Regions from separate parts of the Paenibacillus sp. FSL P4-0184 genome, predicted to be linked through region 3. Evidence: a T-box and tRNA genes for the amino acid it is inferred to sense, from the RefSeq annotation. Region 3 holds a T-box; the other regions hold tRNA genes.
What was found. A T-box is a leader RNA that pairs with one kind of tRNA and senses whether it is charged. The one in region 3 lies ahead of ileS (isoleucine--tRNA ligase), so its partner is inferred to be a tRNA-Ile.
Positions count from the first base shown of each region.

Region 1: it encodes a tRNA-Ile, which carries the amino acid that the T-box ahead of ileS (isoleucine--tRNA ligase) is inferred to sense. The anticodon was not compared.
Region 2: it encodes a tRNA-Ile, which carries the amino acid that the T-box ahead of ileS (isoleucine--tRNA ligase) is inferred to sense. The anticodon was not compared.

Region 1 covers NZ_JBBORN010000001.1:2,815,204-2,825,291, reverse strand. The annotation lists rRNA gene MKY52_RS12230 (23S ribosomal RNA) at 1-2,616, opposite strand, end outside; tRNA gene MKY52_RS12225 (tRNA-Ala) at 2,784-2,859, opposite strand; tRNA gene MKY52_RS12220 (tRNA-Ile) at 2,880-2,956, opposite strand; rRNA gene rrf (5S ribosomal RNA) at 3,002-3,118, opposite strand; rRNA gene MKY52_RS12210 (16S ribosomal RNA) at 3,243-4,800, opposite strand; gene MKY52_RS12205 (hypothetical protein) at 5,159-5,389, opposite strand; gene MKY52_RS12200 (stage II sporulation protein M) at 5,639-6,247, opposite strand; gene pdaB (polysaccharide deacetylase family sporulation protein PdaB) at 6,359-7,162, shown strand; gene MKY52_RS12190 (PPK2 family polyphosphate kinase) at 7,214-8,035, opposite strand; gene MKY52_RS12185 (KinB-signaling pathway activation protein) at 8,379-8,969, opposite strand; gene gerD (spore germination lipoprotein GerD) at 9,099-9,770, shown strand; gene MKY52_RS12175 (Mrp/NBP35 family ATP-binding protein) at 9,828-10,088, opposite strand, start outside.
Region 2 covers NZ_JBBORN010000001.1:1,980,446-1,990,533, forward strand. The annotation lists gene MKY52_RS08430 (PucR family transcriptional regulator) at 68-1,162, opposite strand; tRNA gene MKY52_RS08435 (tRNA-Lys) at 1,312-1,384, opposite strand; tRNA gene MKY52_RS08440 (tRNA-Tyr) at 1,390-1,475, opposite strand; tRNA gene MKY52_RS08445 (tRNA-Phe) at 1,485-1,557, opposite strand; tRNA gene MKY52_RS08450 (tRNA-Asp) at 1,624-1,701, opposite strand; tRNA gene MKY52_RS08455 (tRNA-Thr) at 1,715-1,790, opposite strand; tRNA gene MKY52_RS08460 (tRNA-Val) at 1,824-1,899, opposite strand; tRNA gene MKY52_RS08465 (tRNA-Met) at 1,908-1,984, opposite strand; tRNA gene MKY52_RS08470 (tRNA-Ser) at 2,015-2,106, opposite strand; rRNA gene MKY52_RS08475 (23S ribosomal RNA) at 2,189-5,117, opposite strand; tRNA gene MKY52_RS08480 (tRNA-Ala) at 5,257-5,332, opposite strand; tRNA gene MKY52_RS08485 (tRNA-Ile) at 5,418-5,494, opposite strand; rRNA gene rrf (5S ribosomal RNA) at 5,540-5,656, opposite strand; rRNA gene MKY52_RS08495 (16S ribosomal RNA) at 5,781-7,338, opposite strand; gene MKY52_RS08500 (pro-sigmaK processing inhibitor BofA family protein) at 7,641-7,898, opposite strand; gene MKY52_RS08505 (DUF2508 family protein) at 7,942-8,193, opposite strand; gene recR (recombination mediator RecR) at 8,330-8,929, opposite strand; gene MKY52_RS08515 (YbaB/EbfC family nucleoid-associated protein) at 8,969-9,280, opposite strand; gene dnaX (DNA polymerase III subunit gamma/tau) at 9,328-10,088, opposite strand, start outside.
Region 3 covers NZ_JBBORN010000001.1:3,755,852-3,765,939, forward strand. The annotation lists gene spoIIGA (sigma-E processing peptidase SpoIIGA) at 1-135, shown strand, start outside; gene sigE (RNA polymerase sporulation sigma factor SigE) at 227-949, shown strand; gene sigG (RNA polymerase sporulation sigma factor SigG) at 1,028-1,810, shown strand; gene MKY52_RS16380 (YlmC/YmxH family sporulation protein) at 2,020-2,364, shown strand; gene pgeF (peptidoglycan editing factor PgeF) at 2,498-3,355, shown strand; gene MKY52_RS16390 (YggS family pyridoxal phosphate-dependent enzyme) at 3,359-4,045, shown strand; gene MKY52_RS16395 (cell division protein SepF) at 4,057-4,497, shown strand; gene MKY52_RS16400 (YggT family protein) at 4,532-4,771, shown strand; gene MKY52_RS16405 (YlmH family RNA-binding protein) at 4,781-5,563, shown strand; gene MKY52_RS16410 (DivIVA domain-containing protein) at 5,791-6,303, shown strand; T-box leader at 6,544-6,818, shown strand; gene ileS (isoleucine--tRNA ligase) at 7,193-10,088, shown strand, end outside.

The DNA.
Region 1 (10,088 bases), 940 kb from region 3:
CTCGCGTACCGCTTTAATGGGCGAACAGCCCAACCCTTGGGACCTACTTCAGCCCCAGGATGCGATGAGCCGACATCGAGGTGCCAAACCTCCCCGTCGATGTGGACTCTTGGGGGAGATAAGCCTGTTATCCCCAGGGTAGCTTTTATCCGTTGAGCGATGGCCCTTCCATGCGGTACCACCGGATCACTAAGTCCGACTTTCGTCCCTGCTCGACTTGTAGGTCTCGCAGTCAAGCTCCCTTATGCCTTTGCACTCTTCGAATGATTTCCAACCATTCTGAGGGAACCTTGGAACGCCTCCGTTACTCTTTAGGAGGCGACCGCCCCAGTCAAACTGCCCGCCTGACACGGTCCCCGTACCCGGTAAGGGTACTAGGTTAGAACCTAGATACGATCAGGGTGGTATCCCAACGGCGCCTCCACCGAAGCTTGCGCTCCGATTTCTACGGCTCCCACCTATCCTGTACAGATCGTACCCAAATTCAATATCAAGCTGCAGTAAAGCTCCATGGGGTCTTTCCGTCTTGTCGCGGGTAACCTGCATCTTCACAGGTATTAAAATTTCACCGGATCTCTCGTTGAGACAGCGCCCAAGTCGTTACGCCATTCGTGCGGGTCAGAATTTACCTGACAAGGAATTTCGCTACCTTAGGACCGTTATAGTTACGGCCGCCGTTTACTGGGGCTTCGGTTCATAGCTTCGGGTTACCCCTAACCACTCCCCTTAACCTTCCAGCACCGGGCAGGCGTCAGCCCGTATACTTCGCCTTGCGGCTTCGCACAGACCTGTGTTTTTGCTAAACAGTCGCTTGGGCCTTTTCACTGCGGCCCCCTCGTGCTATTCACACTACCGGGGCACCCCTTCTCCCGAAGTTACGGGGTCATTTTGCCGAGTTCCTTAACGAGAGTTCTTCCGCGCGCCTTAGAATTCTCTTCTCGCCTACCTGTGTCGGTTTGCGGTACGGGCACCTTCTCCTGGCTAGAGGCTTTTCTTGGCAGTGTGAGATCATGACCTTCGCTACTGTAATTTTCGCTCCCCATCACAGCCCAGCCTTAACGATGTGCGGATTTGCCTACACATCAGCCTCACTGCTTAGACGGACATATCCATCAGTCCGCGTCACTACCCTCCTGCGTCACCCCATCGCTCATAGCGGATTACGGTGGTACAGTAATTTCAAACTGTTGTCCTTCGACTACGCCTTTCGGCCTCGCCTTAGGTCCCGACTTACCCTGAGCGGACGAGCCTTCCTCAGGAAACCTTGGGCTTTCGGCGGATCAGATTCTCACTGATCTTTTCGTTACTCATACCGGCATTCTCACTTGTATGCTGTCCAGCGCTCCTTACGGTACACCTTCAACCCACATACAACGCTCCCCTACCCCAGATACATACGTATCTAGCCATAGCTTCGGTGGTGTGTTTAGCCCCGTTACATTTTCGGCGCAGAGTCACTCGACCAGTGAGCTATTACGCACTCTTTCAATGGTGGCTGCTTCTAAGCCAACATCCTGGTTGTCTGTGCAACTCCACATCCTTTCCCACTTAACACACACTTGGGGACCTTAGCTGATGGTCTGGGCTGTTTCCCTTTTGACAATGGATCTTAGCACTCACTGTCTGACTCCCGGCAATAAGTATATGGCATTCGGAGTTTGACTGAGCTTGGTAATCCTTGCGGACCCCGCACCCAATCAGTGCTCTACCTCCACTACTCTTATACCGAGGCTAGCCCTAAAGCTATTTCGGGGAGAACCAGCTATCTCCGAGTTCGATTGGAATTTCTCCGCTACCCCCACCTCATCCCCGCATTTTTCAACATGCGTGGGTTCGGGCCTCCAGTGCGTGTTACCGCACCTTCACCCTGGACAGGGGTAGATCACACGGTTTCGGGTCTACGTCCACATACTCAATCGCCCTATTCAGACTCGCTTTCGCTGCGGCTCCGTCTTCTCGACTTAACCTTGCATGTTAAACGTAACTCGCCGGTTCATTCTACAAAAGGCACGCCATCACCCATAAATAGGGCTCTGACTTTTTGTAAGCACACGGTTTCAGGTTCTATTTCACTCCCCTTCCGGGGTGCTTTTCACCTTTCCCTCACGGTACTGTTTCACTATCGGTCGCCAGGTAGTATTTAGCCTTAGCAGATGGTCCTGCTGGATTCATACGGGGTTTCACGTGCCCCGCACTACTCGGGATCCGTCTCGGAGAGAACACAGTTTAGGTTACAGGGCTTTTACCTCTATCGCGGGCCTTTCCAGACCTCTTCACCTACCATATTCCTTTGTAACTCCATGTGAGACGTCCCACAACCCCTAAGAGCAAGCTCTTAGGTTTAGGCTGTTCCGCGTTCGCTCGCCGCTACTGACGGAATCACTATTGTTTTCTCTTCCTCAGGGTACTTAGATGTTTCAGTTCCCCTGGTCTGCCTCTACATCTCCTATGTGTTCAGAGATGAGTAACTGCGAATTACCACAGCTGGGTTTCCCCATTCGGACACCCCCGGATCAAAGCTTGCTTACAGCTCCCCGAGGCAGTTTCGTTGTTCGCCACGTCCTTCGTCGGCTCCTGGCGCCTAGGCATCCTCCGTGTGCTCTTATTAGCTTAACCTTGATTTTTCCGCAGGAAAATATCATACGATATCTCTCTTGGAATCATCTCACTAATAACATTTACTTGTTTGCACAAGTTGCTAAAAGATGTTCTAAAACGCAAATTCGTTTCGGTATCCAGTTTTCAAGGATCAATGTTTAAAGAATGTATTGAATTAAAAATTATGGTGGAGCCAAGCGGGATCGAACCGCTGACCTCCTGCTTGCAAGGCAGGCGCTCTCCCAGCTGAGCTATGGCCCCATGAAAGATATAAAGTTATATGGTGGGCCTTGGTGGACTCGAACCACCGACCTCACCCTTATCAGAGGTGCGCTCTAACCAACTGAGCTAAAAGCCCATATAACATATATAACATTGTGAATCAACCAAAGAATGGTTGTCCGCTTGGCGGCGTCCTACTCTCCCAGGACCCTTCGGTCCAAGTACCATCGGCGCTGGAGGGCTTAACGGTCGTGTTCGGGATGGGTACGTGTGGAACCCCTCCGCTATCGCCACCAAACGTATATGAAAGAGACTTACTCTTTCAAAACTGAACACGAGTGAGTGTTCGAACCCGAAGGTTCTATTGTGGAAGCTTAGCTTCCGATTTGAATGTCTTCATTGCAGAAGACGATTCTCCATAGAAAGGAGGTGATCCAGCCGCACCTTCCGATACGGCTACCTTGTTACGACTTCACCCCAATCATCTACCCCACCTTCGGCGGCTGGCTCCCTTGCGGGTTACCCCACCGACTTCGGGTGTTGTAAACTCTCGTGGTGTGACGGGCGGTGTGTACAAGACCCGGGAACGTATTCACCGCGGCATGCTGATCCGCGATTACTAGCAATTCCGACTTCATGCAGGCGAGTTGCAGCCTGCAATCCGAACTGAGACCGGCTTTGATGGGATTGGCTTCACCTCGCGGTTTCGCTTCCCGTTGTACCGGCCATTGTAGTACGTGTGTAGCCCAGGTCATAAGGGGCATGATGATTTGACGTCATCCCCACCTTCCTCCGGTTTGTCACCGGCAGTCACTCTAGAGTGCCCAACATTACTTGCTGGCAACTAAAGTTAAGGGTTGCGCTCGTTGCGGGACTTAACCCAACATCTCACGACACGAGCTGACGACAACCATGCACCACCTGTCTCCTCTGTCCCGAAGGCCGCCACTATCTCTAGTGGATTCAGAGGGATGTCAAGACCTGGTAAGGTTCTTCGCGTTGCTTCGAATTAAACCACATACTCCACTGCTTGTGCGGGTCCCCGTCAATTCCTTTGAGTTTCAGTCTTGCGACCGTACTCCCCAGGCGGAGTGCTTACTGTGTTAACTTCGGCACCAAGGGTATCGAAACCCCTAACACCTAGCACTCATCGTTTACGGCGTGGACTACCAGGGTATCTAATCCTGTTTGCTCCCCACGCTTTCGCGCCTCAGCGTCAGTTACAGCCCAGAAAGTCGCCTTCGCCACTGGTGTTCCTCCACATATCTACGCATTTCACCGCTACACGTGGAATTCCACTTTCCTCTTCTGTACTCAAGTCACCCAGTTTCCAGTGCGACCTCAGGTTGAGCCCAAGGTTTAAACACCAGACTTAAATGACCGCCTGCGCGCGCTTTACGCCCAATAATTCCGGACAACGCTTGCCCCCTACGTATTACCGCGGCTGCTGGCACGTAGTTAGCCGGGGCTTTCTTCTCAGGTACCGTCACTCCGATAGCAGTTACTCTACCGGACGTTCTTCCCTGGCAACAGAGCTTTACGATCCGAAAACCTTCATCACTCACGCGGCGTTGCTCCGTCAGACTTTCGTCCATTGCGGAAGATTCCCTACTGCTGCCTCCCGTAGGAGTCTGGGCCGTGTCTCAGTCCCAGTGTGGCCGTTCACCCTCTCAGGTCGGCTACGCATCGTCGCCTTGGTGGGCCGTTACCCCACCAACTAGCTAATGCGCCGCAGGCCCATCCCTCAGTGACAGATTGCTCCGTCTTTCATTCTTTCTTCAGGAGAAAAAAGAAATTATCCGGTATTAGCTACCGTTTCCGGTAGTTATCCCAGTCTAAGGGGCAGGTTGCCTACGTGTTACTCACCCGTCCGCCGCTAAGTTACTTTGAAAGCAAGCTTTCAAAGTAACTCCGCTCGACTTGCATGTATTAGGCACGCCGCCAGCGTTCGTCCTGAGCCAGGATCAAACTCTCCAATTAGTATTGAAAAGAGCGATATGCTCATTTTGAAACATCTGACGAGAAAATTAATTCTCTAATTTTGGATTTCACTTTCGTGATTTCCCACTCACTCGTTGTTCAGTTTTCAAAGATCAATGTCTCTCATTTTATCGTCGTTGTTTGTCAGCGGCGACCTTTATAATATATCACAGTGTTTCGTTGTTTGGCAAGTCTTTTTTTTGAAAAAGTTTTTTTCAACTTTTCTTGCCTTCCGCTTCCCTTTTACACAAGCAAAAGGAGCGCGAGATATAATTTATCACGAGCACTCCTTTTTAGTCAAGCTATTTTATTAAAAAATCTTAAATTCATATAAGACTCTTGCATTTACCGCTTATCCTTAGTGTTTATACTGAGAAGAACGTCCACCCCACGCATACTTGGAAAGCTCTTTCTGAGGAGCAAAACGAGCATACATACGAAATACAGTCTTATATCTATTGGCGATGGCATGCCTGATATTTTGGTCCAAGCGCTGATCGCTCAAATCTAACAGCATCTCATCAAGTTCTTTCCGCAAAACATAATCCAGTTCCTTGCATTCTTTTTCGTTGAACAACATTCCCAACATATGCTTGGCCTCCTTCATGAAGTTGCAAGTAACACATTCACTAAAACCAAAAACCCCTTGTACATAATTAGTTAGTCCATCTCATGGAGAAAGCTGCCTTAAGATCCTCTTACACTAGATTAACCGGAGTACTCTTTTTATAACCATAATTAATAAAAATTCCCTTTATGGTTTCGTCACGATTATATACTTCTGACCTTTAGGCAATCCTTGGATGAGCTTTAATGTTATGCTCCATTCTCGGAAGTTTTATGATAAAAGAGAAAAAGTTATTGTACTTTCAATGATGGCTGCAACAAATAACAGGATTACTGTCCAAATAGATGCCGTAAGTGTTTGACGCATGAACGAAGACCAATCAACACCTCTGTTCATTTTTTTAGTGGATGAGCTAAACATACTTGAAAGTACTTTCCCGCCGAACTGAAGTCCAAATGCACAAGCAATAATGATCGCTGGAATCTCTATAATCCCATGTGGCAGCAGTCCTTTTACTATTAGTTCGAACAAATCCTGTCCTTGCAGTGCTGATAAATGAATCAGATAGCCGATAACCGCTCCGTTAATAAATAAGAATATGGCTGGCAGTATACCGAACAACGCTCCTAAAAATATGATAAGAACACCCTTGATGCTGTTATTCAAAAATATAAATACAAAGAAGCTCCATTGCGGATTAGAAGAATCTCTAAGGTTGCCACTGATTTCACTGAGCCCCTCTAATTGCTGAACCAATAGCTTTTCCAGACTACTAGTGGCTACCCACCCTATAACCGCTCCAATTGCGAAGAGCAAACAGGACAGCAGTAAAGCTTTCCGGATCGTTTTTAGATCTTTAACAAACGTGAAGAACGACAACATAAATACCCTCCTGAAATTGTGATCTCTGTTTCTTAGGTCATAACCTTGCGGTACGAGCATACATTTAGAACAAACAAGCATTTCGCATGGGAGAGGAGCGCTGTCATTATGAATTCTTTTTATGTATTCAGCGGCAAAAAGATTAAACGATTCATCTATATCTTCGCCGCTGTGCTTCTTGCTGCTGGAGTTGTCTATGTCGAGAGGGGAAACATAACCGTTTTTTCTGAATCCGGACCTTCCGCGATCTACAGTGTACCAACAGAGAAGAAGCTGATTGCCCTGACCTTCGATATTAGCTGGGGGGAGAAAAGACCCGAACCAATTTTGAAGGTACTTGAAGACAAGAAAGTGGACAAAGCCACCTTCTTCCTATCGTCCCCATGGAGTAAGACTCATCCAGACATTGTAACTAACATCAAGAATGCAGGTTTTGAAATTGGAAGTCATGGTCATAAACATGTCAATTACAGCACACTAAGCAACGAAGAAATTCGTACACAGATCTCAACGGCTCACACCGTACTTACCGAATTAACCGGCACTGAACCCAATTTGATTCGTATGCCTAATGGTGATTTTGACAAAAGAGTCCTTCAGGTTGCCACCGATCTCGGTTACAAGGTCATTCAATGGGATACAGACTCCCTGGATTGGAAGAACATCGGCGTAGACAATATCGTGAAGCGTGTAACGACAAAAGCGCATCCAGGTGATATCGTCCTTCTACATGCCAGTGATTCCTGTAAACAAACACATGAAGCACTTCCACTCATTATCGACGAGCTTCGCAGACAAGGTTATGAATTCGTTACCGTATCTGAGCTGATTAGTCAAAGCAACACCGAAGGTAAAGAAGTCCGAGACTCAGCTTCACTGAGTAATGCTGTTGAGGACGCAGCTGGGCTGTAAAAACACATTTCAATCTCTGGTGCCGTAATGGATGTTGATCTGTCCAAAGAATTAATGACGTGGAGAAATGAGTTCCGATATGTCGGGTGTGGGGGTATTCAGCTTCGGATAGCTCAGATCCAGACTCTCCAGTGTCTTTACAACGATGGATAAGGTCACATAGTTGCGGTACCATTGATGATTGGCGGGTATCCAGTACCAGGGTGCTGTGTCTATGTTAGTTTCCTTGAAAACATCTTCATATGCTTCTTGGTAATCATCCCAATACTCCCGCTCCTGGAGATCACTTGCATCGAATTTCCAATGTTTCTTTGGATCTTCAAGCCGCTCCTTGATCTTCTTTAACTGCTTCTCTTTAGAAATATGCAGAAAAAGCTTGATAATTGTCGTCCCCTCTTCCACCAGCATTTCCTCGAACTGCCGTATGTAACGAAAGCGGCGCTTCAAATCATCCTTTTTTATCCCTCCGTGTACCCGTGGTACCAATACATCTTCATAATGCGAGCGGTTAAATGCAGAGATATATCCCTTAGGGGGTGTCTTCTGATGAACCCTCCATAGAAAATCATGAGCCTCTTCCTCTAGAGATGGTTTCTTGAAGCTGGTCACTATAAACCCTTGTGGATTAATGCCTGAAAAAATATGCTTAACCGTGCCATCCTTACCGCTGGAATCCATTCCTTGCAGAATAACAAGCAGCGAATGCTTTTTCTGAGCAAACAAAATATCTTGGAGCTCTGCCAAACGTGCTTTAAGCTCTTCTGTTTTGGCTTCTACTTCTTTTTTGGATTTAAAAACACCTGTGTCGTCCGGATCCAGCTTGTTAAGCCGGATTTCTTTTGTGTCTTTTATCATATAGCGCTTGATGTCCATATATTCCCCTCCTAAAAGTTTTGTGAGCGTTACTACACTTGAGATACTTCGTACAAAACTCACTTCGGAAGCATCCACTCAGTTTTGTAAAGCATATGCATCATTGATGAGCCTCGTACAAAACTCGCATCGGAAGCATACACTTAGTTTTGTGAGCGTTACTACACTTGTGTTACTTCGTACAAAACTCACTTCGGAAGCATCTACTAAGTTTTGTGAGCGTATCGTTCTTTAAGATTAACCTCTACAATCAGATTTTAATCGTTAAGATACAGTTAGAGCAAAAAACCCCGTCTTCTGAGATCAGAGCACGGGGTTCTTTGTTTAGTGCCTTCCCCATTCATTATCCGGCTGCCGGCTTCAGAATACGGTGTAGCATCAAAATTTGGAATGCATTACAAGCAATAAGCGGAACAACAATAAATACTGTTGCACTATCAACACCTATACGGAGCACGCCAATAACTTCCACAATTGAAATAGCTGTCATAAAAAAGAGGGTTGGAATCAAAGCTGAGATGTTTGTACTTTTTACTTTGAAATAAGACACAATAATAGCTGCTAGCAAAATAACGATTCCTAATATTAGATCAGACATAACATTTCTTTCCCCACCAACGACGGTACGCAAAAAAATCAGTTCAAGCAATGCGAGCACAGAAAGCACTAGTTGTATGTATTTCCAAACCTTTTGTGGAAAAACGCCGTTACCCATATAATTCAAAATCAAATAGGCAAAAAAACCAAGTTGCGAATAAACGCTTACAAGCATACCGTAGCCAAGCAGAATCAGCGGGTATAAAAAGAAATCCCCGACACTTTTGAAATCAATCTTACCATTTACGAATTGCAGTGCCAGACCAGCGATTACAGCCCCACCCGCTCCTATAAGGAGGGTAGTCCAAAATAAATGAAACCATTTTTTTATACTCAGCCAATTCACCTCCTCTTGTCAGATTTATTTTACCAAGGATACCGACAAAACACCATTACACCCACAACATAAATGTGATCTAATTCGGCATAATACATCTAGAGAATCCTATAAAGGAGGGCAGCGCCAATGAAATGGAGATTTATCGGATCTGTGGGTTTGGCATTGAGCTTTGTTATGGCCTTAACGGCTTGCGGAAGTGAGCAGAGCAGTTCTTCTTCCGGACAAGGCAGTTATAAAGAAACGAAGACCATGGTTTTAGATATATTGAAAAGCGATGAGGGTAAAAAAGCGGTTGAGGAATCATTATCAAGCTCCAGCTCTAGCGGTACCAGTGGAATGAGCATGAAGATGATGCCACTTCAAACAACAGAGGAGATCAAGCTCGCTGTTAAAAATACTCTCACTGCACCGGAATATCAGAAGGAAATCGAGAAGATAATGACTGATCCCAAATTCGCGGGCGATTTTGCTAAAGCCATTCAATCACAAAGCAAGGAACTACACCTACAGCTAATTAAGGATCCCACTTATCAGAAATCAGTCGAAGAAATTATGAAGTCTCCAGAAATGATGACAATGTTTTTAAATCTCACCAAAACACCTGATTACCGTAAACAATCCATGAAGACCATGCAGGAATCCATGCAAACTCCATTATTTCGCATGGAAGTATTGAATTTACTTAAAAAAGTCGTACAAGAAGAACTTGAACCAAAAGAGAAAAAAGAAAAGGGTAGCGAAGGTGGCGACAAACAGGAAAGCAGTGGCGGCGGCAGCGGCGATGATTCAAGTTCTTAAAAAAAAGGCCTTATCCCACTAATACGTGTGGGAAGGCCTCTTTTTTATGCACAAGAGTTAGTGCTCATATTTGGCAATAAGTTTATCAGCAATTTCTGCAAATAATTGTCCTGATGGTGTCTCTTCTTTGTATACAGAAGGTGAGAAATCCGGTTCGGAAATATGGTTGTCCGGTGCACCTAGCGGTATTTGTGCAAGCAGCTCCGTATGAAGCGTCTCGGCAAGCCTCGCTCCTCCGCCTCTGCCAAAGATATAATCTTTCTTACCACAGTCAGTGCACTCATAATAAGCCATATTCTCAATGACTCCAATAATCTC
Region 2 (10,088 bases), 1.8 Mb from region 3:
TGTTTCCTTGTACATTTATATTACCCCAGTCGGGACACTATGGCTATTTGTAAGGTTCACAAAAAACCTATTTCCTTTTCGTCACTTTATACAAAAGCATAGTAAGCTTAACAATAGCAGCGTCCCCAAAGCTTCGTACATCTGCTCCGGTCTCTTGTTTTATCTTATCCAGACGATAAAGCAGCGTATTACGATGGATATACAACTTCTTGGCGGTTTCACTTACATTACAGTCCATCTCAAAAAAGGTCTCCAAAGTCAGCAGCATTTCTTTATCTGATAGTACAGAGGAATAGTCACCAATTTGTCCAAGCAACTGTTTGCGGCGTACATCAGGAATGCTGTTAACCAGACGTTCCAAATGCAGTTCCCAAGGTAAATGAATATACTCTCCTACTTGAAAAATACGACCGAGAACAATCGTCTCCCTGAGCAAAGCTACAGATCCAGTCAATCCCTTAACAGGGACTATAGCCGGAGCTACTGCCAAATGGAATACCCCTACCCATTCACTAGCTATCAGCTCATGTAACCCCATACTAGTCTGTGCTAGAAGATCATCTACACTCTCTTCTTCATCATCCTTATCATCCCCGCCCGTAAGTAATTCTTTACGAGCTAAAATTAACCATTCCTTCTCTTGAAGGGGAATGAGCAGAATTTCGTTCTCAAAATAGCTACGCAGTAATTTCATCAGTGAACGATAAGAGATCTGTGGACTATGGGCAATCTCACTACTAAGGAGGAATGGAATCATATCTCCGAACAGACGTCCCTTTAGGGTGATCTCATCGGGAATTTCAGTGTCATTCTTCTCTTGCTCTAGCTCCGTGTTCAACCAAGCGCCAAGCTGCCGCGCCTCCACTTCACCTTCTTCTCTAAGCCCTGTAGCTTTAAGTGCAATAGCAAAATTTCGAACTGCATAGTTGACCAGTTGTACTTCCAGAGAGGTGAGCCCCTCCATTTCTACCCAGACAGCGGTTATACGTCCGTCACTCTCATACAAAGGTGCCCAGAGATGACCCTCATGGATTACCAGCTGATCCTGTCCTTCTAATCCCATGCTAAAAAGAGAAGCTGAATGCTGCCTCCCTAACTGCTTGATTCCGGTTCTCTTTCCGGTGAGCTGCTCTAATTTTTTCCGCAATGTCTCACTATCCATAGTCACCATGCTCCACCACTTTTGCTCTTTTCGCCTATTTTAGCATATTCTCTTATATTATGTTAATCGCTACAGTAGCGCGCTACTATAATACAACCATAAAACACAAAAAAAGCCACCACCATAAGGTGATGACTTTCTGTTTGGGATGAGCCATGAAGGACTCGAACCTTCGACACCCTGATTAAAAGTCAGGTGCTCTACCAACTGAGCTAATGGCTCATAAATGGTGGGGGATGATGGATTCGAACCACCGAACACGTACGTGAGCAGATTTACAGTCTGATGCGTTTGGCCACTTCGCTAATCCCCCAGGAAAAAGTGGCTCGAGACGGATTCGAACCGCCGACACGAGGATTTTCAGTCCTCTGCTCTACCGACTGAGCTATCGAGCCATATTAAATTGACATAAAAATAAAGTGGTAGCATTAAACTTCCCACCCTAGTCTTGTGGAAAAAAATGGCGGAACCGACGAGATTCGAACTCGCGATCTCCTGCGTGACAGGCAGGCATGTTAGGCCAACTACACCACGGTTCCGCATTGATAATAATGGTGCCGGCGAGAGGACTTGAACCCCCAACCTACTGATTACAAGTCAGTTGCTCTACCAGTTGAGCTACACCGGCACGGTGTAAAAAGTAATTCTAAAAAAGTAATAATGGTGGAGGCTGAGGGGATCGAACCCCCGACCCTCTGCTTGTAAGGCAGATGCTCTCCCAGCTGAGCTAAGCCTCCAGGTATTATGGTAGCGGCGAAGGGGATCGAACCCCCGACCTCACGGGTATGAACCGTACGCTCTAGCCAGCTGAGCTACACCGCCACAATAATTAGAAATGCTATGGATTGAAAATGGCGGAGAGAGTGGGATTCGAACCCACGCACCGCTTACGCAGTCTAACCCCTTAGCAGAGGGTCCCCTTATAGCCACTTGGGTATCTCTCCAAACGATATCAGTACCACAGCAATCCAAACAGGAATTTGACTCCCTGAAAACTGAATCCGAATTGAATTTACGTTTTAAGTATAGGATAAGCCCTCGACCGATTAGTATTGGTCAGCTCCATGCATTACTGCACTTCCACCTCCAACCTATCTACCTCGTCGTCTTCAAGGGGTCTTACTAATTGGGAAATCTCATCTTGAGGGGGGCTTCACGCTTAGATGCTTTCAGCGCTTATCCCGTCCGTACGTAGCTACCCAGCCATGCTTCTGGCGAAACAACTGGTGCACCAGCGGTACGTCCATCCCGGTCCTCTCGTACTAAGGACAGCTCCTCTCAAATTTCCTGCGCCCACGACAGATAGGGACCGAACTGTCTCACGACGTTCTGAACCCAGCTCGCGTACCGCTTTAATGGGCGAACAGCCCAACCCTTGGGACCTACTTCAGCCCCAGGATGCGATGAGCCGACATCGAGGTGCCAAACCTCCCCGTCGATGTGGACTCTTGGGGGAGATAAGCCTGTTATCCCCAGGGTAGCTTTTATCCGTTGAGCGATGGCCCTTCCATGCGGTACCACCGGATCACTAAGTCCGACTTTCGTCCCTGCTCGACTTGTAGGTCTCGCAGTCAAGCTCCCTTATGCCTTTGCACTCTTCGAATGATTTCCAACCATTCTGAGGGAACCTTGGAACGCCTCCGTTACTCTTTAGGAGGCGACCGCCCCAGTCAAACTGCCCGCCTGACACGGTCCCCGTACCCGGTAAGGGTACTAGGTTAGAACCTAGATACGATCAGGGTGGTATCCCAACGGCGCCTCCACCGAAGCTTGCGCTCCGATTTCTACGGCTCCCACCTATCCTGTACAGATCGTACCCAAATTCAATATCAAGCTGCAGTAAAGCTCCATGGGGTCTTTCCGTCTTGTCGCGGGTAACCTGCATCTTCACAGGTATTAAAATTTCACCGGATCTCTCGTTGAGACAGCGCCCAAGTCGTTACGCCATTCGTGCGGGTCAGAATTTACCTGACAAGGAATTTCGCTACCTTAGGACCGTTATAGTTACGGCCGCCGTTTACTGGGGCTTCGGTTCATAGCTTCGGGTTACCCCTAACCACTCCCCTTAACCTTCCAGCACCGGGCAGGCGTCAGCCCGTATACTTCGCCTTGCGGCTTCGCACAGACCTGTGTTTTTGCTAAACAGTCGCTTGGGCCTTTTCACTGCGGCCCCCTCGTGCTATTCACACTACCGGGGCACCCCTTCTCCCGAAGTTACGGGGTCATTTTGCCGAGTTCCTTAACGAGAGTTCTTCCGCGCGCCTTAGAATTCTCTTCTCGCCTACCTGTGTCGGTTTGCGGTACGGGCACCTTCTCCTGGCTAGAGGCTTTTCTTGGCAGTGTGAGATCATGACCTTCGCTACTATAATTTTCGCTCCCCATCACAGCCCAGCCTTAACGATGTGCGGATTTGCCTACACATCAGCCTCACTGCTTAGACGGACATATCCATCAGTCCGCGTCACTACCCTCCTGCGTCACCCCATCGCTCATAGCGGATTACGGTGGTACAGTAATTTCAAACTGTTGTCCTTCGACTACGCCTTTCGGCCTCGCCTTAGGTCCCGACTTACCCTGAGCGGACGAGCCTTCCTCAGGAAACCTTGGGCTTTCGGCGGATCAGATTCTCACTGATCTTTTCGTTACTCATACCGGCATTCTCACTTGTATGCTGTCCAGCGCTCCTTACGGTACACCTTCAACCCACATACAACGCTCCCCTACCCCAGATACATACGTATCTAGCCATAGCTTCGGTGGTGTGTTTAGCCCCGTTACATTTTCGGCGCAGAGTCACTCGACCAGTGAGCTATTACGCACTCTTTCAATGGTGGCTGCTTCTAAGCCAACATCCTGGTTGTCTGTGCAACTCCACATCCTTTCCCACTTAACACACACTTGGGGACCTTAGCTGATGGTCTGGGCTGTTTCCCTTTTGACAATGGATCTTAGCACTCACTGTCTGACTCCCGGCAATAAGTATATGGCATTCGGAGTTTGACTGAGCTTGGTAATCCTTGCGGACCCCGCACCCAATCAGTGCTCTACCTCCACTACTCTTATACCGAGGCTAGCCCTAAAGCTATTTCGGGGAGAACCAGCTATCTCCGAGTTCGATTGGAATTTCTCCGCTACCCCCACCTCATCCCCGCATTTTTCAACATGCGTGGGTTCGGGCCTCCAGTGCGTGTTACCGCACCTTCACCCTGGACAGGGGTAGATCACACGGTTTCGGGTCTACGTCCACATACTCAATCGCCCTATTCAGACTCGCTTTCGCTGCGGCTCCGTCTTCTCGACTTAACCTTGCATGTTAAACGTAACTCGCCGGTTCATTCTACAAAAGGCACGCCATCACCCATAAATAGGGCTCTGACTTTTTGTAAGCACACGGTTTCAGGTTCTATTTCACTCCCCTTCCGGGGTGCTTTTCACCTTTCCCTCACGGTACTGTTTCACTATCGGTCGCCAGGTAGTATTTAGCCTTAGCAGATGGTCCTGCTGGATTCATACGGGGTTTCACGTGCCCCGCACTACTCGGGATCCGTCTCGGAGAGAACACAGTTTAGGTTACAGGGCTTTTACCTCTATCGCGGGCCTTTCCAGACCTCTTCACCTACCATATTCCTTTGTAACTCCATGTGAGACGTCCCACAACCCCTAAGAGCAAGCTCTTAGGTTTAGGCTGTTCCGCGTTCGCTCGCCGCTACTGACGGAATCACTATTGTTTTCTCTTCCTCAGGGTACTTAGATGTTTCAGTTCCCCTGGTCTGCCTCTACATCTCCTATGTGTTCAGAGATGAGTAACTGCGAATTACCACAGCTGGGTTTCCCCATTCGGACACCCCCGGATCAAAGCTTGCTTACAGCTCCCCGAGGCAGTTTCGTTGTTCGCCACGTCCTTCGTCGGCTCCTGGCGCCTAGGCATCCTCCGTGTGCTCTTATTAGCTTAACCTTGATTTTTCCTAAGAAAAATCTCACTAATAACATTTACTTGTTTACACAAGTTGCTAAAAGATGTTCTAAAACGCAAATTCGTTTCGGTATCCAGTTTTCAAGGATCAAGTTTAAAGAAGGTATTGAATTAAAAATTATGGTGGAGCCAAGCGGGATCGAACCGCTGACCTCCTGCTTGCAAGGCAGGCGCTCTCCCAGCTGAGCTATGGCCCCATGAAATTCACTCCAAAAAGTGAAGTGTAGCTTCGAAGCTAATTCCGATTACTTTTCGGAGGCCTCGTTACTCTATAATGTCATATGGTGGGCCTTGGTGGACTCGAACCACCGACCTCACCCTTATCAGAGGTGCGCTCTAACCAACTGAGCTAAAAGCCCATATAACATATATAATATTGTGAATCAACCAAAGAATGGTTGTCCGCTTGGCGGCGTCCTACTCTCCCAGGACCCTTCGGTCCAAGTACCATCGGCGCTGGAGGGCTTAACGGTCGTGTTCGGGATGGGTACGTGTGGAACCCCTCCGCTATCGCCACCAAACGCATACGAAAGAGACTTGCTCTTTCAAAACTGAACACGAGTGAGTGTTCGAACCCTAAGGTTCTATTGTGAAAGTTTAACTTCCGATTTGAATGTCTTCATTGCAGAAGACGATTCTCCATAGAAAGGAGGTGATCCAGCCGCACCTTCCGATACGGCTACCTTGTTACGACTTCACCCCAATCATCTACCCCACCTTCGGCGGCTGGCTCCCTTGCGGGTTACCCCACCGACTTCGGGTGTTGTAAACTCTCGTGGTGTGACGGGCGGTGTGTACAAGACCCGGGAACGTATTCACCGCGGCATGCTGATCCGCGATTACTAGCAATTCCGACTTCATGCAGGCGAGTTGCAGCCTGCAATCCGAACTGAGACCGGCTTTGATGGGATTGGCTTCACCTCGCGGCTTCGCTTCCCGTTGTACCGGCCATTGTAGTACGTGTGTAGCCCAGGTCATAAGGGGCATGATGATTTGACGTCATCCCCACCTTCCTCCGGTTTGTCACCGGCAGTCACTCTAGAGTGCCCAACATTACTTGCTGGCAACTAAAGTTAAGGGTTGCGCTCGTTGCGGGACTTAACCCAACATCTCACGACACGAGCTGACGACAACCATGCACCACCTGTCTCCTCTGTCCCGAAGGCCGCCACTATCTCTAGTGGATTCAGAGGGATGTCAAGACCTGGTAAGGTTCTTCGCGTTGCTTCGAATTAAACCACATACTCCACTGCTTGTGCGGGTCCCCGTCAATTCCTTTGAGTTTCAGTCTTGCGACCGTACTCCCCAGGCGGAGTGCTTACTGTGTTAACTTCGGCACCAAGGGTATCGAAACCCCTAACACCTAGCACTCATCGTTTACGGCGTGGACTACCAGGGTATCTAATCCTGTTTGCTCCCCACGCTTTCGCGCCTCAGCGTCAGTTACAGCCCAGAAAGTCGCCTTCGCCACTGGTGTTCCTCCACATATCTACGCATTTCACCGCTACACGTGGAATTCCACTTTCCTCTTCTGTACTCAAGTCACCCAGTTTCCAGTGCGACCTCAGGTTGAGCCCAAGGTTTAAACACCAGACTTAAATGACCGCCTGCGCGCGCTTTACGCCCAATAATTCCGGACAACGCTTGCCCCCTACGTATTACCGCGGCTGCTGGCACGTAGTTAGCCGGGGCTTTCTTCTCAGGTACCGTCACTCCGATAGCAGTTACTCTACCGGACGTTCTTCCCTGGCAACAGAGCTTTACGATCCGAAAACCTTCATCACTCACGCGGCGTTGCTCCGTCAGACTTTCGTCCATTGCGGAAGATTCCCTACTGCTGCCTCCCGTAGGAGTCTGGGCCGTGTCTCAGTCCCAGTGTGGCCGTTCACCCTCTCAGGTCGGCTACGCATCGTCGCCTTGGTGGGCCGTTACCCCACCAACTAGCTAATGCGCCGCAGGCCCATCCCTCAGTGACAGATTGCTCCGTCTTTCATTCTTTCTTCAGGAGAAAAAAGAAATTATCCGGTATTAGCTACCGTTTCCGGTAGTTATCCCAGTCTAAGGGGCAGGTTGCCTACGTGTTACTCACCCGTCCGCCGCTAAGTTATTTTGAAAGCAAGCTTTCAAAATAACTCCGCTCGACTTGCATGTATTAGGCACGCCGCCAGCGTTCGTCCTGAGCCAGGATCAAACTCTCCAATTAGTATTGAAAAGAGCGATATGCTCATTTTGAAACATCTGACGAGAAAATTAATTCTCTAATTTCGGATTTCACTTTCGTGATTTCCCACTCACTCGTTGTTCAGTTTTCAAAGATCAATGTCTCATCTTTCGTTGTCGTTGCTTGTCAGCAGCGACCTTTATAATATATCACAGCACCTTTGTTTTCGTCAAGCGTTTTTTTAATTTCTTTTTTTCGCTTACCGTTTCAGCAAGTTGTTAATCAACATCTTGTCCAAAGGGGCGAGACTTAATGTATCATATTTTTCAAACTCACGTCAAGCATTAAAACAAAATAATTCTTAATCCTATTAACATTACTACGCCTGGAAGGCCAAGAACCGTTACTGCGCCTATGGTTGCGGGATTCAGGGGAATATGAACTTGTGTGATTAAACCCGAGAAATTCACTACATATATCGCGAGCGCAGCCAGTACCAAATGAGCTCCGAACAGACTAAGCCATCCAAAGCCAAGTTTTTTCCGGAATACAATTACACTCAACAATACAACCGATATGACCAGTACTCCTATAGCTAACATTCTTAGCATGTTGATCCCTCCTATATTTCCATTTGGTTAGCGCCTACATCTGACTGCTATTTAATCCAATGCTCTTTGCATGTTTGAGATGTATCTGATACTTGCGCTCTGCTGCCTCTAAAATATAAATAGCATAATCAATTTGATCTTGACCCAACGCTTCATCAAACATTAGGTACGCTCTCTCCCACTCAGATTGCGCCTTACGAACCTCCAGCAACGTTTCCCAGCCCTCCGTATCTTTTCTACCCTGTTCTTCATCTGCTCCCCGCCACAATGAGGTCCACCATCCCATTACTCATTCCTCCTCAGAATAATTTCGATGCAAAATTACATCTCGTTATTCTCATTCATATCGGGATAGGGACAAACTTAGAACAAAAAAAGGAGGCCCAAGGGGCCTCCTTTTGAAAAACACGACTTTAGAGCTACTAGAATAGCTCACGACGACCTTCCAACGCTTTGGACAAGGTAACCTCGTCGGCATATTCAAGATCGCCACCAACAGGCAAGCCATGGGCTATTCTGGTGATTTTAATCTCAAAAGGCCGAACTAGACGAGAAATATACATCGCCGTTGCCTCACCCTCAATGTTGGGGTTGGTCGCCATGATAAGCTCACTCACTCTTTCATCACTCAAACGAGTCAATAATTCCTTCAAGCGAATATCATCAGGGCCTATACCTTCCATAGGTGAAATCGCACCCTGAAGAACGTGATAATACCCATTAAACTCTTTGGTTCGTTCTATTGCCACCAAATCCTTGGAGTCTTGGATCACACAGATTACTGAAGGATCTCTAGTTTTGTCCTGACATATCTTACACGGGTCCGTATCCGTAATATTACAGCAGACGGAGCAATAATGAAGATTACGCTTGACACTTACTAGCGCTTTAGCAAAATCAATGACGTCATCCTCTTTCATGTTAAGCACATGAAAAGCTAACCGGGCGGCTGTCTTCGGCCCAATCCCGGGCAAGCGCGTAAAAGCATCGATCAGCTTGGCTAGCGGTTCGGGATAATACAAATTAATAATTCTCCTTTAGACGAAAGTGGAGTGAGTGAATTAGAACAAGCCTGGGATCTTCATTCCACCAGTAAATTTACCCATATCATTGTTCGCAAGGTCTTCAGCTTGAGTCAAAGCATCATTAACTGCAGTGATTACCAAATCCTGTAGCATTTCAACATCTTCCGGATCAACAGCTTCTGGCTTGATTTGGATAGAAAGCAACTTTTTGTGGCCATTAACTTGAACTGTAACTACACCGCCACCTGATGAGCCTTCAATTACCTTGCCACCTAGTTCTTCTTGAGCTTTAAGCATTTGCTCCTGCATTTTCTTAACTTGCTTCATCATTTGGTTCATATTATTCATACATCATCTCTCCTTTGGAATGCGCAATTTGCGCTAGTATGCTTACATTACTCTTTTATGACAACAAGGTCTTCTCCAAAAAGCTGGATAGCCTCATCAATCCAAGGTTCAGATTTCGCATCTGCAGTATCATGTTCATGCTCTAGCCGCAACTCTTCTTTGCTAGGTTGTCCCACTGACTTCTGAGCGGCTTCGTTCCAATCGCGCTGCATTATAGTTACCAGTCTATAAGGTTTACCAAGACGCGCTGCAAACACATTCTCAATGACCTGTCTGTTTGCTGGCTTCTCCGTTGTATCACGATGAATCGTGTTCTTAAATGCAACAAGCACAGCATCGTCCATTACAGATACAGGTTCTCCGTCTACAAACCACGCATGAACCGTTACCTTCTCCTCTTTTACCCCTTGCAAGACAAGACTCCACTGTTTGTAGATAGCTGCAAAATCAGGACTATCCTTACCAGCAATAAACTTATCAACATTTGGAGGCATTTTGGAGGTTGCAGAGATTCTAGGCGCAGAACTTGGAGTCGGATTCGATTTCGCAGAAGAGGCACCATCTCGCCCACCTCCGGAAATACCACCGGCCTGCAATGCCTGCTCCAGCTTTTTCTCCAGCGCAGTAATCTGTCTCTTGAGCAGATCCAGTTCACCAGAGTGGACTGCAGGAGCAATCACCCCTGATCCAGCCTGTAATGCACCTAACGGAGCAGCTGATGCGGTCTCACTTTCCTCTTGCTGCAAGCTACAAAGCTTCATCAGCGCGACTTCAAACAAAGTCTGCGGATGAGTAGCATATTTCATTT
Region 3 (10,088 bases):
GATATCTTTTATAGTAAAAGAGTCTTAATTGGGCTGGATGGCGGGACACTCTCAGGAGATGGAGCCTATCGGGCGGTCATACATCCGGATTTAACTCAAAAAGAGAGCGCCACTGATGCAGCACTACCTTCCTAATCTTTAAAGCTAGCTGAACCAAACTTCTGATGGCTGAAAGCGGGAATTAAAAGCTTCATACGCTAACCGTGTACTTCTTGGAGGAGGAACAATAATGGTCAAATGGAAAATTGCTCTGCAGCTGCAATATTACCGCATGCTGTTTCTACTGGGGCTGAAGAGTCAGGAAATCTATTATATCGGCGGGAGCGAGGCTCTACCTCCACCGCTGACACGGGAAGAAGAAGAGTATCTGCTTCAGCGGCTATCTAGCGGCGATGCTGCTGTTCGTGCGATGCTGATTGAGCGTAACCTGCGCCTCGTAGTGTATATCGCTCGTAAATTTGAGAATACCGGAATCAATATTGAAGACCTTGTTTCGATAGGGGCTATCGGATTAATTAAGGCGGTTAACACTTTTGATCCCGAGAAAAAAATAAAACTAGCAACATATGCATCACGTTGCATAGAGAATGAAATTTTGATGTATTTGCGGCGTAATAGCAAGACACGGAGTGAGGTTTCTTTTGATGAGCCTCTTAATATCGATTGGGATGGTAATGAGTTGCTGCTCTCAGATGTTTTAGGGACGGAAAATGATACCATCTATCGGAACATTGAAGAACAGGTCGATCGCAAGCTGCTGCAAAAGGCGCTGGAAAAGCTGAGCGAACGGGAAAGACTCATTATGGAGCTGCGTTTCGGACTGCGTGGGGGCGAAGAAAAGACGCAAAAAGATGTGGCGGATCTGCTCGGAATTTCCCAATCCTACATTTCTCGTCTGGAGAAACGAATTATTAAGCGGCTGCGTAAGGAGTTTAACAAGATGGTGTAAGGTGAAATTAGCAAGGAATAAAATGGCCAACCCGGGAGATAATGTACAGTAATGTTTCTCCTTGGGAGGTAAATCATCATGACCCGAAATAAAGTCGAGATTTGCGGTGTGGATACTGCTAAGCTGCCTGTTCTAACGAATGTGGAAATGCGGCAACTGTTCACTTCGCTGCAGCAGCAGGGCGAGCGATCCGCCAGAGAGAAATTGGTAAATGGTAATCTTAGGCTCGTTCTAAGTGTTATCCAGAGGTTCAATAATAGGGGAGAATTTGTTGACGATTTGTTCCAGGTGGGCTGCATCGGTCTGATGAAAGCCATCGATAATTTCGATTTATCACAAAACGTTAAGTTCTCCACATATGCGGTTCCGATGATTATTGGTGAGATCCGCCGTTACTTGCGTGATAACAATCCGATTCGAGTATCGCGTTCACTCAGAGACATTGCTTACAAGGCGCTGCAGGTACGCGATAGTCTGACCAATCAGAATTCGCGGGAACCGACGATATTCGAAATCTCTGAAGCACTTGGCGTACCGAAGGAAGATGTAGTCTTTGCCCTTGATGCTATTCAGGATCCAGTGTCCTTATTCGAACCGATCTATCATGACGGTGGCGATCCTATTTATGTAATGGACCAGATTAGCGATGATAAGAATAAGGATGTGTCGTGGATCGAAGAAATCGCCTTACGTGAAGCGATGCGTAAGTTAGGTCAAAGGGAGAAACGAATTTTATCCATGCGGTTTTTCGAAGGGAAAACACAGATGGAGGTCGCAGATGAGATTGGTATCTCACAGGCACAGGTCTCACGTCTAGAGAAATCTGCGATTCAGCAAATGCAAAAGCATGTGAAGTCTTAAATCGTCTGAAATGAGGAGATATCCAGAATCCGTGATAAGGATTTTGGGTGATCTCCTCTTTTTACTGTTTCAGGAATTATATTGAGCCCCCGCAAAGTACCTTGGTAAGCATCTAAGCATAGCCTCACTTTGTGGGGATATTTCATGCATGTGGCCAAGCTTTCATAACATATATTGGACTATAGGTCTGATTGTACAGGGGTGGTGAGATGAACGAGGATTATTTAGGATCAGCCAAAAAAATGAAAATCTCTGATTTTCAGACTAAGGACGTTATTAACATTGTGGACGGCAAGCGGCTGGGCCAAATCAGTGACTTAGAGCTTGATTTACGCCGAGGTGTCATTGATGCAATCGTAATTCCCGGATACACTCGGTTTATGGGGTTGTTCGGAGGCGGAACCGATCTGATTATTCCCTGGCGAAATATTGTCAAAATCGGGTCTGATGTAGTGCTTGTGAAGATTGAAGAATCAAGAATGCCTCAAGGGCAGGACGAGCGAGAAACGATGTATTTGGAACGAGGGGACCGAGGTGAACGGCGCACTTATTAATTAGGTGCGTTTTTTGTTTTTTATAAAATGATTTGAAATCGCATGGCTTAAAAGTTAGTAAATTTGATGTTCTAGCTTAAGCGGCATTTTGTAGGGGTATTTACATGTGGTACACTAAGGCGGAGGTGAGGATATGGAACCGTTTGTGCAGGGGAAGGAAACACTTATGTTGCTCCATCTGGAGCCTTGGCGTGTGAAGCATAAAGAAATTACAGCAGGTTTTACGGGTAGACAGGGAGGGGCTAGCAAAAAGCCTTATGACAGCCTGAATTGTGCATTTCATGTTGGGGATGCTCCGGAAGATGTCTTAACGAATCGTAGAGCGCTTGCGGAAGCTCTTGATTTCAAGCCGGAAGCTTGGACCTGTGGGGAACAAACCCACGGAGCAGAAATAGCAGTGGTAAGGGAAGCCGATCGTGGGCGGGGTCAAAAGGATAGAACCTCGGCATTTCAGGCAACTGATGGTTTGCTTACGGATGTACCGGGAGTTTTGCTGACTTCTTTTTATGCGGATTGTGTACCCCTTTATTTTTATGATCCTGTGCACCAAGTCGTCGGTCTTGCCCATGCGGGCTGGAAGGGAACTGTGGCCCAGATTGCAGCCGCTATGGTGAGTAAAATGGAGACCATTTACGGAAGCCATGCGCAGGACATTATTGCAGCGATCGGACCATCCATTGGTGACTGCTGTTATGAGGTGGACGATTATGTGATGGAGCATGTTCATCGACTGGAAGGTGATCTGAGTAAGCCAACAGAAACAGCCAGTACTGTGGAGCTGTACAGAACATCTGACACAGATGAGAACAAATACATGCTAAACTTGAAAGAAATGAATCGACGCATTATGATTAAAGCAGGAATATTGCCGACTCATATCGAATGTACATCTTGGTGTACAAGCTGTAATCAAGATTTGTTCTTTTCTTATCGTAAAGAAGATGGGGTTACAGGCAGGATGACGAGCTGGATCGGAATAAAGGAGAGTTGAAAGTTGGCTTTAACACTGCAGGAGAGAATTGCTGAGGTAGAGGAACGTGTAGCACGTGCCTGCGCGGCAAGCGGCCGGGATCGAAATGACGTCAAGGTAATTGCAGTGACGAAATATGTTTCTCTGGAAATGGTGTCCTCCGTATTGGAGGCAGGCCTGGAGCATATTGCCGAGAGTCGCTGGCAGGATGCTGAGCACAAATGGAAGGTTTTAGGGGACCAAGGGACATGGCATTTTATCGGGCATTTGCAGACCAATAAGGTTAAAGACGTTATTGGCAAGTTTCAATATATACACTCTTTGGACCGGATATCTCTGGCGCAAGAATTACACAAAAAGGCGATTGCCGCAGATCAAGAAGTGAATGTCTTTCTTCAAGTAAACATCTCTGGAGAAGATACGAAATTTGGTCTGTCGCCTGAGGCGGTACCTGGATTTTTGCGTGAAATTGCTAGTCTAGACCGTGTAAAAGTAATTGGACTAATGACGATGGCACCTTTAGAAGGTGATCCGGAGCTTACCCGCCCTGTATTTCGCGGACTTCGTGAGCTGCGCGATGAGCTCAATCAACTTGCTTTGACACCTGAACCGATTACGGAGCTATCAATGGGAATGTCGAATGATTTTGAAGTGGCGATACAGGAAGGAGCCACCTGGGTACGCCTAGGTACGGTGTTAGTAGGCCATTAGGAGGGATCGTGATGAGCGTTATGAACCGATTTATGAGTTTTTTGGGCTTGCAGGAGGAAGAAGAAGTTGTGGAGCGGGAGCAAATCCACGAAGAGGATGAGTATGAGCCAGCCCCTGTCGAAACCCGCAAAAATCAAAGGGGCAACGTTGTCAGTATCCATTCGCAGAAGAATGTAAAAGTTGTGCTTTATGAGCCACGTTCGTACGATGAGGCTCAGGAAATTGCGGACCATCTCCGTTCTCACCGGACGGTAGTGATCAATCTTCAGCGTGTCCGTAATGATCAGGCAATGAGAATTATTGATTTTTTAAGTGGAACCGTTTATGCCCTTGGGGGAGGAATCTCTAAAATTGGGGGCAATATATTTATGTGCACGCCAGATACCGTTGAAATTCAAGGTGCCATTACGGAAATCCTAGGTGACGATCCAGACTATAACAGAATGAGGTGAATGAGCTTTGCCCCAAATTGATTACATTATTGATATGCTGTTTAATATTTATTTTTACATGATTATTTTCTACGTACTGATGTCGTGGTTACCAAACGTTCGTGAGAACTTTATCGGAGAACTGCTGAGCAAGCTTGTTGAGCCGTATTTGACACCATTTCGTCGGTTTATTCCGCCACTCTTTGGTACGCTTGATATTTCCCCGATCATTGCACTATTCGTCTTGGAATTTGCGGCAGGTGGACTCAAATCCATTTTGCACTTAATTTTTTAGGCAGAAGTGATGAAGACAGAAGTTTACGGGCATTTTCATCCCGATGAAAGACAATTTGTGGACAAGGCTTGGGAATGGGTTACCCATGCTGGAGAATATCATGAGACGAAACTGACCGAATTTCTAGATCCGCGCCAAGGATTTATTCTGCAAAGTCTGGTCAATCGACATCCAGATGTTATCGTTAGATGGGAAGGCGGCCACCCTGAGGCAGAGCGGAAGCGAGCACTCATTGCGCCTGATTACCGTGATCTGGATCATGAGGACATGGAGCTGAGCGTTCTTGCGATAACCTCTGGTGAGCAAAAGTTTCTGGCGTTAGAGCATGGGGACTACATGGGCTCTATTCTGGGTCTTGGAGTAAAACGTGGAAAAATCGGTGATATTCATGTTCTGGACGATGGTTGTCATGTGGTAGTAGCTGCAGATATTGCAGATTATTTAGACATGAATTTAACTGGAGTACACCGAATACAGGTGAGCACGGAGGTATTGCCACTTTCTGCCTTGCGTAATAGTGAGGTGAAGCTGGAAATGATGGATTTGACTGTAGCGTCCCTACGATTGGATGGCATAGCCGCAGATGTAACACGGCTTAGCCGAAGCAAAATTCTTGCTCCCATCAAGGCTGGGCGCGTTCGGGTAAATTGGAAAGTGGAAGAAGACCCTTCCTGCGGACTTAAAGATGGTGACATGGTATCTATTCAAGGATTTGGTCGATTCAAGGTTCTAGAGGTTGGTAGTTTGACGAAAAAGGGCCGATACCGTGTTCAGGTTGGTAAATTTGTGTGAATCCCTTGCAGGAATCCAGCTTTACTTGTCGAAATTGATTATTTCGAGGGAATCAAACATTTTTAAAGCAGGACGCCGATATTTTATAAAAGAGGCGAACCATGAATGGCAGTTGGAACGTCGATACATCCTCTGCCTTTACTTGAAGTACAGTCTTTCTTCTTTGTCTGCTGCGCAGGTATGGTTCAGAGACTTAGAAGGTCCGAAATTTCTAGGAGGTGCACAGCATGCCATTAACACCGCTCGATATACATAACAAGGAGTTCTCTCGGAGACTTCGCGGTTATGATGAGGACGAGGTCAACGAATTTCTGGATCAAGTAATTAAGGATTATGAAAGTGTCATCCGTGAGAACAAAGAGCTGCAGAATCAGCTTTTGTCCATTCAAGAGCGTTTAGATCATTTTGTGAATATTGAAGAGAGTTTATCGAAAACGATCTTAGTCGCTCAGGAAGCGGCGGATGATGTGAAGAACAACTCCAAGAAGGAATCGCAGCTCATTATCAAGGAAGCGGAAAAGAACGCGGATCGGATTATTAACGAAGCGTTATCCAAATCCCGTAAGGTTGCTATTGAGACTGAAGAATTGCGTAAGCAAGCTTCGATCTATCGCACTCGTTTCCGCACATTGGTGGAAGCACAGCTCGAGCTGTTGTCACAGGATGACTGGAATGCCTTGGAGAGTCGTGAGGCAAGCGAGAACGTAACCTTTAAGGATGATGTTCTACATCGTATCTAATGCATTATGATGAATGAATGCTGATTGAATTTATAGGGGGAATTCCCTCTAATTTATAATTTCATGCTATAATCGGCTAAATAGAGGGAGTTATTCCCTCTATTTTTATTTTCCGCTAAAATCGATCATAATAAAGTATTCCGCCTGCACAGGTATACTCCTAATTGCGGATTTGGCTAGCGGTTGTTGACATTTAGACTTAAAAAGTCTATAAATAGAACATATCTGTATATTGTTTATATGTATTCGATGACGGGACAAGTACGACAAGGTAACGTTCTCCAGAGAGTCGGCGATTGCTGAGAGCCGATTGTTCGAACCCTGCCGGAAGATCTTCCCCTAGAAGTTAAGCTGAAGCGTTGATCGTGCGTAAGCTTAGCCGTCCGCCGGACGTTACACCGGACCTGTGCATGAGATTTACGCGCAGGACTGAGATTGTGCTGAATACACTCCCCTTAAGGATGTGCTCATGCGCAGAATTAGGGTGGTATCGCGAGCGTTGTCTCGCCCCTTTGGGGGTGGGATGACGCTTATTTTGTTGTTCCGGGGCGGGCCATCCCCCTAAATCCCCCTTTCTAAGGGGGACCCCAAGGGCTGCCGCCCTCTGGACACCCGTAATGTAAAGCCTCGTGCAAACGGGTACGGTGGTGGAAGCGAACGGACTCATGTGGCTGAAGGAGCGGCCCTTCTTAGGCTCCCCTGGCGGGTTAGCCTGCGGGGCCTTCACTGCTAGAGCAGACCGGCGTTTCACTCGCCGGTCCCAGTGGCACCCCGAGCCCAGTGCTGCCCTGCGGGATCGCGGCTCGGGTACCGAAGGCAAGAGCTGAACCAGACTGCCCAAGGACGAAAAGAGCTTTACAGACTAAACCATGAAAGGATTGACCATCACATGCAAAAAGTAGATGTCAAAGAAAAAGCGCGGGCAAGAGATGTCCGCATACTGAAGAAATGGAGCGACGAAAATACGTTCCGTAAATCGATGGAGAATCGTGAAGGACGTCCGAACTATGTATTTTACGAAGGTCCTCCAACAGCGAACGGTGCACCGCATATCGGGCACGTGCTGGGCCGTGTAATCAAGGATTTCATCGGTCGTTACCAAACGATGAAAGGTTACCGCGTGGTACGTAAAGCGGGCTGGGATACACACGGTTTGCCAGTAGAACTAGGCGTACAAAAGAAGCTTGGCATCTCCGGCAAACAAGAGATCGAGGAATATGGCGTAGAAAAATTCATTCAGGAATGTAAAGACAGCGTCTTCGGTTATGAGAAGCAATGGCGCGAGTTTACAGAGGGTATCGGATACTGGACGGATCTAGATAATCCTTACGTAACTTTGGATAACACATATATCGAGAGCGTGTGGAACATCTTGGCTACTGTGCATGACAAAGGGTTGCTCTACCGCGGACATCGGGTTAGTCCTTACTGCCCAAGCTGTCAGACTACCCTAAGCTCCCATGAAGTAGCCCAAGGCTACAAGACCGTCAAGGATCTCAGTGCGACTGCAAAGTTCAAACTGGATGACAGTGGAGACTACGTACTAGCTTGGACGACTACACCTTGGACGCTGCCAGCACATATGGCGTTAGCCATGAACCCTGACATGGATTATGTACGTGTACAACAAGAAGACGGTATCTACATTGTTGCCAAAAATTTGGTGGAGGAAGTAATGAAAGGCGAGCACACAGTCCTTTCTACACATAAAGGTTCCGAGTTTATCGGCAAAACCTACGCTCCTCCATTCGGATACATCAAGGCAGAGAAAAGCAATGTCATCGTAGGTGCTTCCTTCGTTACAGATTCCAGTGGTACTGGGATCGTACACATGGCACCAGCGCATGGTGAAGATGACTATAAGACTTGCCGCGAGAACGGCATCAGCTTCGTGAACGTGGTTGATAATTCCGGTAAGTATACGGATGTAGTGTCTGATTTTGCTGGACGCTTCGTGAAAGATTGCGATTTGGATATCGTTAAAGCTTTGTCTGAAAAAGGACTGCTTTACGGTAAAGAAAAATACGAGCACAGCTATCCGTTCTGCTGGCGTTGTGATACACCACTCTTGTACTACGCAACAGACAGTTGGTTCATCAACACTACAGCGATCAAAGATCAGCTGATTGCTAACAACAACAGTGTAGATTGGTATCCTGATCATGTACGTGAAGGCCGTTTCGGGAAGTTCCTGGATGAACTGGTGGACTGGAATATCAGCCGTAATCGTTACTGGGGCACACCGCTTAATGTTTGGGTATGTCAAGAAACGGGCAAAGAGTTCGCTCCACACAGCATTGAAGAACTGAGAGCGATGGCGATTGGCGATGTACCTGAGGATATCGAGCTGCATAAGCCTTTTGTAGATAAGATCAAGCTACGCAGTCCTTTCAGCGAAGGGGCAGAGATGGTTCGCACACCAGAAGTTATCGATGTTTGGTTCGATAGTGGTTCGATGCCATTTGCGCAAAGTCATTATCCATTTGAGAACGAGGATAAGCTGAATGATCAATATCCAGCGGATATGATCTGTGAAGGGATCGACCAGACACGTGGATGGTTCTACAGCTTACTAGCTGTATCTACCTTGTTTAAAGGTAAAGCTCCATATAAAGCTGTTATTGCTCACGGTCATATCCTTGATGAGAATGGTCAAAAAATGTCCAAATCAAAAGGCAATGTCATTGATCCTTGGGATATCATGAACGATTACGGCACGGATGCTTTCCGTTGGGCGATTCTATCCGATAGTGCACCGTGGAATAACAAACGTTTCTCTCGTGGCCTTGTAGGTGAAACCAAATCCAAAGTTGTAGATACACTGGTGAATACGCATGCGTTCTTGACGCTTTATGCAGGCATCGATGGTTATGATCCTGCCGATCATCCTTTTAAAGTATCGGAACATAAGTTGGACCGCTGGATTTTGTCCCGTCTGAACAGCTTGATTCTTTTGGTAGACAAAGGACTTGCAGTTAATGACTTCGTGAATACATCCAAAGGTATTGAGAACTTTATAGATGAGCTGAGTAACTGGTATATCCGTCGTTCCCGTGATCGTTTCTGGGGTAGTGGTCTAGGTGAAGATAAGCTGGATGCTTACCGTACACTGACCCATGTGCTTTTGAAGACAGCGTCTTTGATGGCTCCATTTACACCGATGTTGTCTGAAGATATCTTCACGAACCTTGGCGGCGGAGAAAGTGTGCATTTAGCAGATTATCCGGTTGCTGATGAGAGCTTGATCGATAAAGAGCTGGAAGAGGATATGGAAAGTGCGAGACAAATCGTTGAGCTGGCGCGTAACGTGCGTAACGAAACAGGCATTAAGAATCGTCAACCGCTGTCTGAGCTGATCGTTTCGATGAACCGTGACTTCCATTTGGCTGAGTATGAAGAGATCATCAAAGACGAGATCAACATCAAGAACATCGTGCTAGAGACTAGCGATAGTGGATTTGTTGACTTCACACTCAAGCTGAATCTTAAAGTTGCCGGTAAAAAATACGGTAAAAACGTCGGCTTCCTGCAAGGCTTCCTAAAAGCTTTGGGCAGTGACTCTACCCGCAAAGCGGTGCAAGATGGCTCAATCGCGATTGCGACGCCAGAGGGAGAAGAACTGGTGATCACTTCTGAAGAGCTACTCGTTGAAAAAGAAGCTAAAGCAGGTTTCGCCGCAGCTTCCGGATATGGAATTACGGTTGCGCTCAATACCGAAATCACACCTGAGCTTGAACAAGAAGGCTGGGTTCGTGAGATCATTCGTGCGGTTCAAGATTACCGTA